Regions from separate parts of the Pseudoalteromonas sp. CO109Y genome, predicted to be linked through region 1. Evidence: predicted binding sites of a transcription regulator. Region 1 holds the regulator's gene; each other region holds the start of a gene.
What was found. Region 1 encodes sigma-54, which starts transcription at its own class of promoters, with help from an activator protein. Its sites were predicted from a motif close to GTTGGCACGNNNNTNGNNT; they were not measured.
Positions count from the first base shown of each region.

Region 2: the regulator sigma-54 is predicted to act here: its motif matches at 2,192-2,210, upstream of EXT43_RS04015 (LruC domain-containing protein).
Region 3: the regulator sigma-54 is predicted to act here: its motif matches at 1,565-1,583, upstream of fliE (flagellar hook-basal body complex protein FliE).
Region 4: the regulator sigma-54 is predicted to act here: its motif matches at 1,871-1,889, upstream of EXT43_RS16035 (TorF family putative porin).

Region 1 covers NZ_SGPD01000006.1:16,463-20,470, forward strand. Annotated here, with positions in the region: gene rapZ (RNase adapter RapZ) at 1-281, opposite strand, end outside; gene ptsN (PTS IIA-like nitrogen regulatory protein PtsN) at 282-734, opposite strand; gene hpf (ribosome hibernation promoting factor) at 738-1,025, opposite strand; gene EXT43_RS01030 (RNA polymerase factor sigma-54) at 1,053-2,549, opposite strand; gene lptB (LPS export ABC transporter ATP-binding protein) at 2,657-3,382, opposite strand; gene lptA (lipopolysaccharide transport periplasmic protein LptA) at 3,379-3,900, opposite strand; gene lptC (LPS export ABC transporter periplasmic protein LptC) at 3,890-4,008, opposite strand, start outside.
Region 2 covers NZ_SGPD01000011.1:259,253-263,260, reverse strand. Annotated here, with positions in the region: gene EXT43_RS04020 (ATP-binding protein) at 1-2,020, opposite strand, end outside; gene EXT43_RS04015 (LruC domain-containing protein) at 2,244-4,008, shown strand, end outside.
Region 3 covers NZ_SGPD01000017.1:145,294-149,301, forward strand. Annotated here, with positions in the region: gene EXT43_RS06845 (ATP-binding protein) at 1-51, shown strand, start outside; gene EXT43_RS06850 (sigma-54 dependent transcriptional regulator) at 48-1,451, shown strand; gene fliE (flagellar hook-basal body complex protein FliE) at 1,622-1,954, shown strand; gene fliF (flagellar basal-body MS-ring/collar protein FliF) at 1,975-3,690, shown strand; gene fliG (flagellar motor switch protein FliG) at 3,683-4,008, shown strand, end outside.
Region 4 covers NZ_SGPD01000038.1:297,899-301,906, forward strand. Annotated here, with positions in the region: gene EXT43_RS16030 (aldo/keto reductase) at 134-1,030, shown strand; gene EXT43_RS16035 (TorF family putative porin) at 1,095-1,772, opposite strand; gene EXT43_RS16040 (hypothetical protein) at 2,061-3,227, opposite strand; gene EXT43_RS16045 (helix-turn-helix transcriptional regulator) at 3,379-3,579, opposite strand; gene EXT43_RS16050 (hypothetical protein) at 3,588-4,007, opposite strand.

The sequences.
Region 1 (4,008 bases):
TTGATCAGAGTTTGGTCATCACTGTCTAAATAGAATAGTGTTGGGTTTGCGAAACCTGGCAGGTACTCAAGAATATCATTAAATTCTTGCTGCTCTTTCGGTAAGTTACGTACGTCGATACTGACCGCTATTTTATCGTAGTTATCAGACACACTACGTACGAGCGAAGGCAGTAAATTAACCGGAATATTATCAACGCAATAATAGCCTAAGTCTTCAAGTACTCGTAAAGCGACCGATTTACCTGAGCCTGAGCGACCGCTGATAATTATTAATTCCATTTATGCCTCTGCTGATATGACCTGAAACAGTTGCTGATCGGTAGTAGCACTACGCAGCTGTTTACAAAACTCTTTATCTTTAAGTCTATCAGCAATTGTTGATAAGGTCTTTAGGTGAAGCTGACAGTCACCATCTGGTACGATGAGTGCCACAAAAATATCAACTGGACGATTATCAATTGCATCAAAATTAATAGGGGATTCACTCACTATCACAAATGCATGAGGCTCATCTGCGCCGCTCATTCGGCCATGTGGAATAGCAATACCTCGGCCAATGCCGGTGCTGCCTAGTTTTTCTCGGTTGAGTAAAGCATCTAGGATATCTTGTTGCGATAAATGAGGAAGCTGCTGGTGGGCCAGTTCGCTGATATATTCAAGAATTCTTTTTTTGCTATTAAAAAGGACCGCAGCTTTGCTGCAGTCCTGGTTAGTAAGTGAACTTAGTTTCATAATTTAATGTCGAGCTAATTTCTCTTTGTGTTTAATGACTTGGCGATCAAGTTTATCGATCAGTGAGTCAATGGCTGCGTACATATCTTGATGTTCTGTTGAAGCGAATAATTCGCCTCCGTTTACATGTAAAGTTGCTTCTGCTTTTTGGCTTAATTTTTCTACATCTAGAATGACATGAACATTATTAATATGGTCAAAATGCCTTTCTAGTTTTGCAAACTTGGTGTTTACATAGTCTCTTAATGAATCTGTGATTTCTACATGACGACCAGTTAAATTTAGTTGCATAAGCATTTTTCCTTCTATGTAAAACGTCTAAATCAGACTCTTACGCTGATTAGACGGAGGTATTGCTAGAGACTCACGATATTTTGCAATTGTACGTCTAGCTACTTTAATTCCTTGCTCAGCCAATATATCTGCAATTTTGCTATCACTCAATGGTTTAGCTGAGTTTTCTGCAGCGACTAACTTCTTGATTAAAGCGCGTATTGCTGTAGAAGAACACTCACCACCATTTTCGGTGCTGACATGGCTTGAGAAGAAATATTTCAACTCAAAAATACCCCGTGGGGTATGCATATATTTTTGCGTTGTTACCCGTGAAATCGTCGATTCATGCATTTCGACCATTTCAGCAACATCATTTAGCACCATCGGCTTCATTGCCTCAGGGCCATGCTCAAAGAAAGCTTGTTGTTGTTGAACGATACAGTTGGTCACTTTTAATAGCGTATCGTTACGGCTTTCTAAGCTCTTAATAAACCACTTTGCTTCTTGTAAGTGAGAGCGAATAAATTGGCTGTCGCTACTTGATTTAACAGAGCGAGACATCGCCGCATATTGGCTGTTCACTCTAATCTTTGGCATACAATCTGGGTTTAACTCGACTACCCAGCGGCCTTTCACTTTTTTCACTGATACATCAGGTATAACGTACTCAGATTCTTCGCGTACTATGCTATCCGCAGGCTTAGGATTTAAGCTGTGAATAAGCGTCATCACTTCTTTAAGCTCATTTTCTTTAAGCTTAGTCTTTTTCATCAAAGTTCGATAGTCGCGACTCGCTAATAATTCGATATGCTCAGATAAAACCATTTTAGTTTCAGCTAAATATGGCGTATCGGCATCGAATTGGCGTAGCTGAATGCACAGGCATTCTTGTAAACTGCGCGCGCCAATACCCACAGGATCAAATAACTGAATTCTTTTTAAGACCGCTTCGACTTCATCAAGTTCGATTTCTTCTTCATCGTTATTTTGATTAAAGCTTTCGACGATATCTTCACAGCTTACCGTTAAAATACCTGAGTCATCGATAGCTTCTACAATTGCCACAGCAATCGCTTCATCAGTAGGGCTAAATGGCGTGAGTTGCAATTGCCACATCAGGTATTCGTGAAGGGTTTCGGTTGATGCTCCCTGATAGATAGATTCATCTTCAGGCATTGGCCCTGACGATGTTGAAGGGGCGGCACTCATGTACTCATCCCAGGTAACATCCATTGCTAAGTCATCGCTTACGGTGTCTTTATTGAGAGCATCACTACTTTCTTGCTCGTACTCGCTAGGTGCTTCTTCGGCAGACGCGCTGACTTGTACATCGTCAGATTCAGCTTTTTGCTCATTCTTGCCGGTGCTTTCTTCGTTGTAATCCGCTTCTTCCACTTCAAGTAGAGGATTACTATCAAGCGCTTCTTGAATTTCTTGCTGGAGATCCAATGTACTGAGCTGCAACAAACGAATAGCTTGTTGCAGTTGTGGAGTCATTGTAAGTTGCTGGCCCATGCGCAGCTGTAATGATTGCCTCATGTATCCCTAACAATCCTTTTTAAGTTATCGATACCTGTATAAACACAGTTATCGATTTATTGTCATTGTTATAAGTCTAGCAGATGCTCTAGTCGCTGGCGTAATGGTTACAGCCTGAATTGCTCGCCTAGATATACATCGCGTACAGTTTGGTCTGCTAATACGTGCTCAGGTGTGCCTGATGCAATTAGCTCCCCATGAGAAACAATGTAGGCTTTTTCACAAACATCAAGGGTTTCTCGAACATTATGGTCAGTAATTAGTACACCGATACCACGATTTTTTAGGTGCTCAATAATTTTCTTTATATCTAACACTGAAATTGGATCAACACCAGCAAAAGGCTCATCTAAAAGGATAAATTTAGGATTAGCGGCTAATGCGCGAGCAATTTCTACACGGCGTCGCTCACCACCTGACAGCGCCATACCTTGGCTGTCACGAATGTGTTGAATACTAAACTCATCAAGTAAGCTATTGAGTGTTTCTTCGCGGGTGGTTTTATTTAGATCTTTACGAGTTTCTAAAATGGCCATCAAGTTTTGGTAAACCGTCAACTTTCGAAAAATTGACGATTCTTGTGGCAGATAGCCAATACCTAAACGCGCACGGCTATGCATTGGTAAAAGGGTGATATCGTTATCATCAATACTGATTTTACCTTTGTCGCTAGGTACTAGGCCTACAATCATATAGAAGGTCGTTGTTTTACCTGCGCCATTTGGACCAAGCAAGCCAACAATACTGCCAGCTTCAACTTCAAGACCGACATTTTTAACCACTTGGCGGCCTTTGTAGCTTTTAGCTAAAAGCTCTGCTTTTAATGTGCTCATGGTTGGCCTTTATTATCTTTTTTATTTTCAACAGGCACTAAAATAGTGTGTACACGATCTGTTGAATTTTCGTCTTTTTCAGCACTGATCAGCTGCTGTGCCATATCATAGGTAATGCTTTTTGCTGTTACTTTTTGACCTGCTTGAGTAACTTCAGCTTCACCATTTAAGGTTAAGAAGCGTTTTGCAACATCATAACGTACTTCTTCTGCGCTAGCGCTCATTACGGTGCCATCAGCTTGCTTTTCTTCGAAGTAAGCAGGCTTACCTGTGGCAATAATCAACTCTACTGTACCTTCGGTGTCACCGCCGTGTGCTTCAAGGCGTTCAGCGGTAATACGACGATTACCATGCACGATCTCTACGTTACCTTCAAATATGCCAACGCCATCTTTTAGTTTACCTACTTGGCGATCTGAGCTAATGCTAATTTGAGCGCCAGTTTGCTCGGCAGCTGCGCCCGAAAAGGCAATCAATAAGCTTGGGATCAGGAGTAATTTCTTCAGTTTATTGGTCATAGTATATGGTTCGTGTATGGTTAGTTAACTCAACAATTTCGGTTTTTAAATCGGCTTTTAAGCCTTTACCGGTAATCTTTAAATTCGGTCCTGTTAGTGTCACAGGTT
Region 2 (4,008 bases), on a different contig from region 1:
AGTCTGGCACTCTATAAAGATGGTCAAAAATCTTTGCTAAACTTTCATCGCTGACACCAGGGGCTGAATCTTCATAGCAGATTAAGAGCTGAGTTTGGTTTTGGCTAATCGTCAAATTAATCTTACCAGGGTGATTTGTGTACTTAAGTGAATTACTGATTAAGTTTGCAAATAACTGTGAAAGCCGTGTTGCATCGCACTCAAAGTTTAATTCATCAGCAACATTTTGTGAGAATCTCACTTCAAATTTATCAAGCTGGATTGCCATATCTGCGTGCAAGATTTGGAAATACTCAGCTGCATTAAGTGTTGTTACGTTGAGCTGAAAGCTGCTTTGCTCTAAAAGTGAAATTTTATTTAAATCAGTGACTAAAGTTGCCATATCGGTGATTTTTTGGTTGAGTTTTTCGTATGTAAGCTCATTAAATTGAGTTAAGCCTGCTTGGAGCGTTTCAAGGTGTAAGCGCAACCCGGTTAATGGACCACTTAACTCGTGAGCAACTTGTGATAATAACTTACTACGTTGACTGATTTGTTTATCGAGATAATTTCGGCGCTGTTCAATAAGCTGTTTTCTCTGTCTTATTCTTAATAAAGCAATGCCCATTACAGCTAAAAGCAGGCTAAATAATAAAATGCTGTATAAGATAGTTTGGCGCTGTGAAGCAATTGCTTGGCTTTTTTCATTGTCTTGGAGCTTTAAATCTTGAATGGCCAAATCGCGGTCGCGCATCGCAATGGAGTTTTGCAGCTCCGCTAAACGTTGATTGTAGTTGTTGCGGGCAAAGCCTTTTTCAAGCTCTGTAATAGTCCGTTGGTACGACAATGCCTGTTTGTAATCAGCTTGTTGTACTGCCACAGTGATCAAATGTTCTAGGGCTGTGATTTGCTTTTGCAGCTTATTTTTTTGGTTGCTTAACTTGTAGGCCTGCTCAGCAAAATGTTTAGCTTGTTCGTGCTCAGTAGAGCCAATGTATAGCTTTGCTAATGTGAGTAATACATCAATATATAAGTGATCGTCTTGCTTGAGTTCAGTGATCACTTGTTTTTCAATGGTTAATGCTTGAGTTGATTTATCGACTTCGAGCAAATTTATCGCAATATTATGGTTTGCCCAGGCAGTATTTCGTGCGCTGTTATAACTTGCGAACACCTGTTGAGCCTCTTGTGCGTATTCAAGTGCTGCATCGTAGTTTTTTAGCCCATATTCGCATTGGGATAGTTTAACTAAACTATGTCCGATATCAGAAAGTGAACCTGTTTGCCTATCAAAACTAAGGGCTATAATAAACTCGTTCTTTGCTTTTTCGTATTGTTCTAAATCTAAATAACTTTGGGCAATTGAATAACTTATGCCAGCTTGTAACGAGATAGACGGCGACATCTGTTGAATAACTTCACGGCGTTTTAGCTTATATTCGAGTGCAAGTGTTAAGCGGTCTAACTGTTCAAGATTACGCGAATAACCATGATAGAGCATTTCTTTTTGCTTTAAGGTTAATTCGCGATTGTTGTCGTGAATATAAACTTCAAGAAAGTTTAAGGCTGCTTGATACTCGCCAGCATTATGATAAGCACTGACAAGACTCGCCACGGCATCAATTTCATAATGGGTAAGTTGTAAGCGCTGAAATAGGGCGACATTTTGTTGCGATAAATAAATTGCGGTTTCTAAGTCACTTTTTCTATATGCCAACCGTGCTTTCGCTAGATACAACTCGCTGTAAATGGGGGAGTCTTTTTTGTATTTTGGGCCCGCTTCAAGTTCATCAATGATAGTTTGCGCTTGTTGAAATTGGCCGAGGTGTATGTGAACGTGAATTAATCTAACGTTATAACTTACTTGTTCTGCAAGGCTGGCAGACTCAATAAGCTTTTTATCGATGGTTTTTAAATAGTCATATCGTTTTTGGTAGTCACTGATTGTTCTGGCTTCATCAATGTTTTGTTGCAGTGTTGATGCAAAAGCACTGTTCATTGATAAGGCAAAGTACAGAATTACAGAGGCTTTAAGTTTCATAGTGGGGTTTATTATTATTTTTATTCCTAACTAGTCTAGCATGCCATTCTTTTAAGTGGGAATGATTTGCTTTTATAGCTAAAAAGAATTGCATTATGCAACTATGCCTCTTGCATCTTGCAAATACTCAGTCTGATTTTTCATAACACCTTGTTATAGCGTGAGTTATATTTTGGAATGGTTACTGCTTTGAGTAATAACACATCCACAGGAGAGTGTAATTATGAAAAGTAACATACCCGCTTACCTAATAACCGCACTTGCAACAGGCTTTGTAAGTGCTGCACCATTTGAACAGTGCCCGAGTAAGGCATTTTTGATTCAAGGTTCGCCTGCGCAAATGTTTGGCGTTGACCTAGTTTCTGCCAAAACCACCGTGCTTGCAGCGTCAATGGATTTTACAACAGAGGCGAATAACGACAGCGTAAATGCGGTTGGCTTTAATTATCAAGACCAGTACATGTATGGCTTTAGCAAACAAGCCCCAAGAAGTGTTGTACGTATTGGTGACGATTATGTTTTACAACGTTTGATTGTAAATGGTCTGCCAGATACCAATTTTTATGTTGGTGATATTCATGTGAATAGTGAAACTAATCAGGCGGTTTACTATTTATACCACCCTAAATTTGGTTTATATGGCATTGATTTAACTGAAGAGGCCGACGAGTACCAGGCTCAATTAGTTGCAGGCTCAGCAAGCTGGAATTTAGCTATTTATGATTTTGCTTTTCACCCACATAGCAATCTTTTGTATGCGGTTGAGTCAAACGGCGACCTTTATGAAATAAATTTAGATAACCAGACACCCACTTTTGTCGCTAACCTCGACATAGCCGGCGATACTGGCGCTAATGGTGCAGGTTACTTTGATGTACAAGGTCAGTTTTATTTTAGTAATAACCGCAGCGGTAAAATCCATAAAGTAGATTTAAGCACCAGCCCTGTGGTTGGTTATACACCTACCGCAGCAGTTTTTACCTTAGGGCCAACATCGAATCAAAATGATGGTGCACGCTGTGCTATTGCGGAAGTAAAAGTAACTGATAACTCAATCGACTTTGGTGATGCACCTATGCCATATAAAACAGCGCTTGCTGATAGTGGTGCCCGCCATCTGTTTGACCCTAATGAAGACCAATCAAATTTAGTTTATTTAGGAGCCGTTGTTGATGGTGAAAACATTAACACTCCGGCAGATTTACAGGCTTCACCCGTCGATAGCTCAGATGATGGGGTTAAATTTGTCACTGATTTTGTTGCAGGCTCTACCAGCCAGATAATTGTGACCGCTCCTAATGATAATGGTTATTTATATGCTTGGTTCGATTGGGATCAAAATTTCCAGTTTGATCCAGACGAAATCACAGTAAGTAAATACAGCTTAAATCAAGGTGATAACAGTGTGCTGGTTGATGTACCGAGTGATGCTGTGATGGGAGCAACATGGGCACGCTTTCGTGTAACCGATGGCAGCGAGGCTAACCCAATTACCGCAAGTGGTGGGGTAACAGGCGGCGAAGTCGAGGATTACCCGGTAACAACATATGGAAGTTTGGTATATCCAAGTGAGAATGGCTGGGTAACCCTTGCCTATGAAGATCAATGGCCTTTTGCTGGTGATTATGACTTTAATGATTTAGTTGTGAACTACCGTACTACATTGATTGATAAAGAAGGCCAGGCCATTGGTTACAAAATAGAAGGTGAGTTGGTTGGAATTGGTGCTGATTTTCATAATGGCTTTGCAGTTCGTTTGTATCAAACGATAGCCGATGATGTTGATAAACGAATATTAAGAAGTCAGATAGATACAAGTTCAATTAATTTAACGATAAATGGCGAAACACAATCACATTCTATATTAGAACAAGGGGTTGAAGATGCTATTTTCATTATCATGCCAGACACTTGGGATTATGCAGATAAGCAGTCAAGTTGTAGTTATTTTAGAACTGAAACAGGCTGTGATACCAACAGCAAAGTTT
Region 3 (4,008 bases), on a different contig from region 1:
AGTTTGATCTTGCCAATTAGTGCAGAACCAATGTCAGCGGAGGCAAAATGAATACTAACTCTATTTTAGTCGTTGAAGACGACGCAGGCTTACGAGAAGCACTGATTGATACCCTTGAAATGTCGGGTATTGATTGCGTTGCTGCAGATAGCGCCGAACAAGCGATGATCTTGCTTAAGCAAAATAGCTATTCATTGGTTGTTAGTGATGTGCAAATGGGCGCTATGAGCGGCCTTGACCTACTACGTAGCATTAAACTTAATTATCCTGAGCTGCCGGTATTAATGATGACGGCCTATGCCACTATTGATGATGCTGTAGAAGCAATGCGTTTAGGCGCGATTGATTACATGGCAAAGCCGTTTGCTCCAGAAGTTCTTCTTAACATGGTGAGTCGTTATTTGCCTGAAAAGGAAAAAGAAACCGATGGCCCAATCGTTGCCGATCCATCAAGTATTAAGCTATTAGAGCTCGCGAGCAAAGTTGCCCGTTCAGATGCCAGTGTCATGGTACTCGGCCCAAGTGGCTCGGGTAAAGAAGTGTTGGCTCGTTTTATCCATGATAAATCAAATCGTAGCGATGCCCCCTTTGTGGCTATTAACTGCGCTGCTATTCCTGAAAACATGCTTGAAGCAACCTTATTCGGTTACGAAAAAGGGGCGTTTACCGGCGCGATTCAAGCCTGTCCGGGTAAATTTGAGCAAGCTCAAGGTGGTACCATCTTACTTGATGAAATTACTGAGATGGATTTAGGCTTGCAAGCTAAATTACTGCGTGTACTTCAAGAGCGCGAAGTAGAGCGCTTAGGCGGTCGTAAAACCATAGAGCTTGATGTTCGCGTACTTGCTACAAGTAACCGAGATTTGAAAGAAGCGGTGAGCGAAAACCTATTTAGAGAAGATTTATATTATCGCTTAAATGTATTCCCGCTAATGTGGAAACCATTAGCAGAGCGTCCTGGCGACATTATTGTATTGGCTGAGCATTTAATAGAGCGTCATTGCCTGAACAGTAAAGAGCCTATTGCTCAACTAAGTGAGGGGGCGAAACAAAAGCTGCTATCGCATGCTTGGCCAGGTAACGTACGAGAGCTTGATAACGTTATTCAACGGGCGTTGATATTATGCGATGGTAATAGTATTCATCAAGATGATGTCTTTATTGAGGAGTTGCTTACGGTGGATATCAAGCCAGTCGCTACGCCACCACACAACGCACCGGTATATCAAGAACAACCTGTTGAAGTTAATTTAGATACCGTGCCACAAGTGAGTGAGCAAGGTAATTACAAAGACGAGCTGAAAGACAAAGAGCATCGTATTATTTTAGAAACCTTAGCGCGCTGTAATGGTAAGCGCAAAGAGGTTGCAGAAACCTTAGGTATTAGTCCGCGCACGTTACGTTATAAACTGGCGCAAATGCGAGACTTGGGTATAGCCTTACCTGCATAAACTCCTTCCAAAAAGTTACTCAAACAAGCTCACATTTTTGTGAGCTTGTTTGCTGTCAAAACTCTGACATGCAAAATTAATGATTCAAGCTATTGAATTTGTTGGTTTTATTTTGTGGCACGGTTTGTGCTTTATCAGTGCATAAGTAAACTGCATTGTCAGAGAGTATTATGAAAGTTCAAAACAGCGCATTATTTCAAGAAATGCAAGCTATGGCTTCAGAAGTAGGCCGTAGTAACTCAATTAATAATTTACCAACTCAAACTCAGCCAACATCGTCGGCACAGTTTGGTGATTTACTTACCAATGCACTTGATACAGTGAATGGCTTACAACAAGACGCTAAGCAAAAAGTAACAGCAATGGAAATGGGCGACCGCAGTGTTTCTTTAGCAGACGTAATGATTGCTTCGCAAAAATCATCAGTCGCTTTTGAAGCTACGGTGCAAGTTCGAAATAAACTTGTTGAAGCTTATAAAGAAATCATGAACATGCCTGTGTAACTAGGTAGTGGAGAATTATTGTGGCGCAATCTAATCAATCAACTGATCTAGCCTTAGCAGGCGGCGGTATCGACTCAACCGATACTGATGATCAACAAGAGCAAAAGTCAGGCTACCTAAGTGCCTTAAACGGTGTAGATGTTTTACGCCAGGTTACTTTAGTGATCGCTTTGGCAATCTGTTTGGCTATCGCAATTTTTATTATTATTTGGGCTCGTCAACCAGATATGCGTCCGCTTGGCAAAATGCCAACGGAAGAGCTTATTCAAACGCTGGACTTTTTAGACGCTCAAAAGATTGATTACGAACTTGATGGTAACGTCATCTCTGTTGAAGAAGGTGAATACCAAAACATTAAATTATTGATGGCTCGTGAAGGCCTAGAGCAAGCGCCAAGCTCAGGTACTGACATCATCATGCAAGACATGGGGTTTGGTGTTAGCCAACGCCTTGAACGTGAACGTTTAAAACATGGTCGTGAGCAACAGCTTGCACGTACCATCGAAGAGCTAAAAAATGTTACTCGCGCCAAAGTACTTTTAGCTATTCCAAAAGAAAACGTATTTGCTCGTCGTGAAAAACAACCTTCAGCGACGGTAGTGCTCACCTTAAAACGCGGTCGTACACTTGACGGTGAAGAAGTTGACTCAGTAGTTGATATTGTTGCCTCAGCAGTACAAGGTTTATCGCCAGAGCGTGTTACTGTTACCGATCAAAATGGTCGCTTACTTAATTCAGGTTCACAAAACTCACTTGCTGCTCGCTCTCGTAAAGAGTATGAGATTGAACGTAAGCGTGAAGAAGAGTACTTAAATAAAATCGATAGCATCCTTATTCCAGTTGTAGGATTAGGTAACTATACCGCGCAAGTCGATTTAAACATGGACTTTAGTGCAGTCGAAGAAACACAAAAACGTTATAACCCAGACTTACCAGCAGTGCGCAGTGAAACCACGTTCGAAGAAAACAACATCGGTGGTCTTGCAGTGGGCATTCCAGGTGCGCTAACGAATCAGCCGCCAGTTAACTCTAATATTCCAGAAATTGCAGGCCAAGGTGGAGCAGGCTCAGCAACGAACCCAAGTCGCTCGCATAAAGAAGCAACACGTAACTACGAGCTTGATACAACAATTTCGCATAAGCGTCAGCAAACCGGTGTTATTCGTCGTATCAGTGTTTCAGTTGCCGTTGATTATGTACCGCAGGTGGGTGAAAATGGTGAAACAACCATGGTTCCTCGCTCTGTAGAAGCATTGTCAAATATTCGTCGTTTATTACAAGGCGGTGTTGGTTTTGATATGCAGCGTGGTGATGCGCTTGAGGTTGTTACAGTGCCATTTGTTCGTGAAGATGCTGGTGAAGCGATTGAAGTTCCACTTTGGGAGCAAGATTGGTTCATGAAGATGCTACGCTTAGCATTAGGTGCACTGGTTATTATCGTACTGATTGTCTTTGTAGTAAGACCTATGCTGAAACGTCTAATTTACCCAGACGATACACTAGAAGAATACGATGAAGACGCATTAAGTGCAGGTGTAGATATTGGTGATAGCACGCTAGATATGCTAAATAAAGACTTTGACTCTGCTGCTGTAGGATTCTCAAGTGATGGTACACTACAGCTGCCAGACTTACATGGCGATGAAGATTTACTCAAAGCAGTTCGTGCATTGGTTGCAAATGAACCAGAACTGTCTTCTCAAGTAGTGAAAGCGTGGTTAACAGAAGATGACTGATCAAGAACAAAAACAACTACCACCGGCGTTTGATGTTGATAAATTAGACGGTGTGGATAAGGCGGCAATCTTATTGCTGAGCTTATCAGAAGAAGATGCTGCGCAAATCCTTAAGCACTTAGAGCCAAAGCAAGTGCAAAAAGTGGGTATGGCAATGGCTGCGCTAGATGATTTATCGCAAGCGAAAATTAGCGCAGTCCATAATTTGTTTATTGAGCAAATTCAAAGCTTCAGTACCATTGGCTTCCAGTCTGAAGACTTTATCAAAAAAGCCCTTACAGCAGCGCTTGGTGAAGACAAGGCAGCCAGCCTTATTGA
Region 4 (4,008 bases), on a different contig from region 1:
GTACTAAAATATCCTGTTTAGTAACAAATTAGCAATTTGTTTTGTAACTGTATGTTAACAGCTGTGATTAGTAAATCTGTGATATGGTTAAAAGATTAATTTGAGTCGAATTTATTAGGAATAGTAGGTCGTTATGGTGAATAGCAATGGTCGTTGTATTGATGAGTTGGTATTAGGGTTCTGGCGCTTGCTAGATTGGCAGATAACGCCACAGCAATGCTTAAGTTTTTTAGAAAATGCAATCGATATGGGAGTTTCACATACTGATCATGCTGACATCTACGGTGAATACGGTTGTGAAGCCGAATTTGGTAAAGCACTTAAACTAAAACCAAGTATTCGTGATGAAATCAAAATAATCACCAAGTGTGGTATTAAGCCTGCGTTTGCAAGCCTAGGATTACAAGGCAAAGCAAACCATTATGATTCAAGTGCCGCGCATATAATTGCCTCAGCACAGCAGTCACTTAAAAACTTCAACACTGATCGTTTAGATGTATTACTTATCCATCGCCCTGATTACTTAATGAACGCCGATGAAATGGCACAAGCATTTAATACCCTAAAAGCAAATGGTGACGTGATTGATTTTGGTGTATCTAATTTTACCCCATCGCAATTTAGCTTGTTGCAGTCGCGTTTAGACTTTGAGCTTGTGACTAATCAAATTGAGTTTTCACCTTACGAAATGAAAGCCCTTGATGATGGTAGCTTAGACCAATGCCAATTGCTCGATATCAAACCTATGCTTTGGTCACCACTAGCTGGGGGTCGTATATTCTCAAGTGATGATGAAAAAGCGGTGCGTTTACGTGCAGTGTTGGAGCAGGTTGGAGCTGAAATTGGCGCCACAGCCATTGATCAAGTTGTTTGTGCTTGGCTGTTAATGCACCCAAGTGCACCGTCTGTGGTACTTGGTACGGGTAATATTGAGCGTGTTAAATCAGCTGTTGAAGCTAAGCAGCTTACTATGAACCGTGAACAATGGTATCGCATTTGGCAAGGCTCAACCGGGCATAGTGTGCCTTAATATATAGCCCAAAACGAGAAAAGGGCCTTAACGGCCCTTCGTGTTGCAGCAAGTAACACATTCTTTATAAAGTGAAATCAACCGCGTAAGCGACGTACACTTTTACATCTGAACCATCAATGTCGTTGTCTGAAAGACCGAAAGTAAAGCCGTCTTTCGACACAGAAACACCGTAGTCGATGATGTCATCATCACCAATGAAATCCCCTGAGTAATGACCTAAGTGAAGGGCCATTTCTGCACCGGTACTGCCAACTGGGAAACTGTAGTCAGCATTTAAATATAGAGAGTCACCAAAATCTGTACCGTCACCGCTTGCTGCTGATGTTGCTAGGACTGCTGCACCAAAGGTGAAGCTACCCATGCTAATGCTACCGTAGATTTCAGAGAAGTCTGCATCTGTATAAGATGCTGCATCTGGGTATGCATAATAAATGTAGCCAACATCGTAGCTAAAGGTTTCATTGATTTCACCGCCAAAACCAGCATAAAGGTCTAGCTCGTAAGTCATGTCGTCAGCCCAGCTAGCATTCGATACCCAAGTACCCGCATAAAAGCCAGATTCACTTGCGTAGTCGATACCACCTTGGATTGCAGCATCACCGCCGGTTTGTTCTTGACCACGCCATAAGTAGTTTGAAGTTGCCGCAGCGTTTGCTGTGACTTCTGCATAGCTATATGTTGAGCTCAAAGTTAATAGCGCAAGGGCGCTTGCTGCGACCGTTTTTTTTAGTTTTAGCATGTTTCTGTATCCTGTTGTTATGTTGATTTTGTCCCATTTTCAGATTGCAGTCTGGTTATTATTTGAGGACATTTTCTATGTGTTGTCTGGATACGATATTGCACTGGTTGTGCCAAGTTAATTTTGAACGGGATATTTTATGCTTAAAGGCTTTAAAAACAGGCTTTTAAACTTGTTTAATTGTGAAAAGGATGGTTATTTGAATTGTTCATGCGCACATGTGTGGTGCAAAAAATAACCCGGTTGCACAATTGCGAAGCAACCGGGTTTTGCTTATTTGAGAGTAACTTAGCCGAAAATTGCACGCATTAGAGTAATGGTTTCTTCAACACTGCGGCCTTTTTCAACTTCACTGATGATTGAATCGCGCTTAGCTTTGATATGTTCAGGGATATCATCACTTGCTAATGCTCGGTCCACCAGTATCTCTGCTGATTCTTTGCCACGGCGTACGGTCTTTTTACCTGCTGAGCTTGTGGTACTCTTAGGTTTGTTTAACAACTTAATATAGTTAGAGTTATCAGCGGTACTTTTATCTGCATAATAAAAGAAGCTAGGCAATAGGGCTTTGATTTCAACCAGAGATTGTTCAAGCTCATTTGCTGCACTGGCCATTTTGAACCAAGGCATACTATGAATGGCTTCAACAACATCTTGCCAGTAGCGCTCAAAATCGCGGTTATTTAGCTTAGTAATGCCTAATGCCGCACAAAGGGCATCAAGTTTACTATTTACGATTGGTGTAAACACGTCAGGTCGGCGCATCGCAAGTAAGCGAGTAGCAGGAGCAAGCGTTGGCTTTTCATCGCTGCCATTAAATGCCATGAAGTAAGCAACCATAAAATGCTGATAATGTTCTTGCGTTACTTCACCCTCAAGTGGAATGTGTACAAGCGCCTCATCGAACGCACCTGGTAAATCACTCAACATTTGGTGGAAACCTTTTGCGTTCTTAGTAGAAGCAAACCATTCAACGTCGAAGTTATAGTTGCTTGGATCAAGCGAGGCACTGTGTTTACCAGAAAAAGCTAAACGGTCTTCTGGGATCATCTCTTTTAGGGATTGCGATTTAATTGCAGCAATGTAATTAGCTAAACGTAATTGCTCATCAAGGGCTACAAGCTCTTTATGCTGCTCGATGAAGCCTGCAATAACAGGCCATGGCGCAACCCTTAATGTTTTTAACTGCAAAAAACTGATTGCAGAAATTAATAAGTCATGAAGTTTTTTAAGAGTGGGTAATTGCTTATCTTCTAACAGATCGTAGTTAATGCGATCACGGCTTGCACTTAATAGCTCATAGCACCAACCTAAAAAGTCTTCAGGGTGGTTTTCTACTTTAACTGCCATAAGGTTTAAGCTGATATCAGAGGCTTGCTTGAGGATATTTTGATAAATTTGACTTTCTTGCTCGCCAAGCGCCATTTTTGACGGTGAAATAAGCAGTTTCTTCATGCTTAATCGATACTCCAGTTTTGACCAAATTGGGTTGTTTAATTTTAGTACACAGGGTGCAAAAACAACAGGGTCGTGCATCATACCGAAGTAATGAAATGATGCAATCTTACTGATAATTTATAAGTAAGATTGCGACTGACATGGTTAATTAATCATTGTCATCGAGTGTAAATAATTGCTCAACACTGAGTTCAAAGTGAGCAGCAATTTTTAACGCGATAATCACCGAGGGTATAAAGCGGCCTGTTTCAACTGTGCTAATGGTTTTACGTGATACTGCAATGGCATCAGCAAGTTCTTGCTGCGATAAGCCCTTATCTTTACGGAATTTAGCGATATTATTTTGCACTTTTATACCTAGTCTCTACTTTGCCAAAGAATTGATACGCCATATATCAAACACATCAAGGCAAGGTAAAATGTGGCCATCATGCTATGAGATACATTTAAAGCAAGTTCGCCAGACAATAAAAAAATAGCCCCCATGCTAAAAAGTAATCCAAGCACAACATGTTTATAAGCGATGGTATCAATCGTATTTAAAAATTCATCCTTATATGTAAGGCGATAGCCAAGTTTCCATGTAAATCCACCTCTAATTACAAACATAAAGAATGAACCAATAAATGCGGCACCACCAATAAACAGTAACGGTACTGATGTTTGCTTGAGCATTGGGTAAACACTAATAATTAATAACGTGACTCCCATGAATATTGAAAACCATGCGTTATGACTCATAAACTTTTCTTCCGTTTTGATATCTTGCTTAGACATA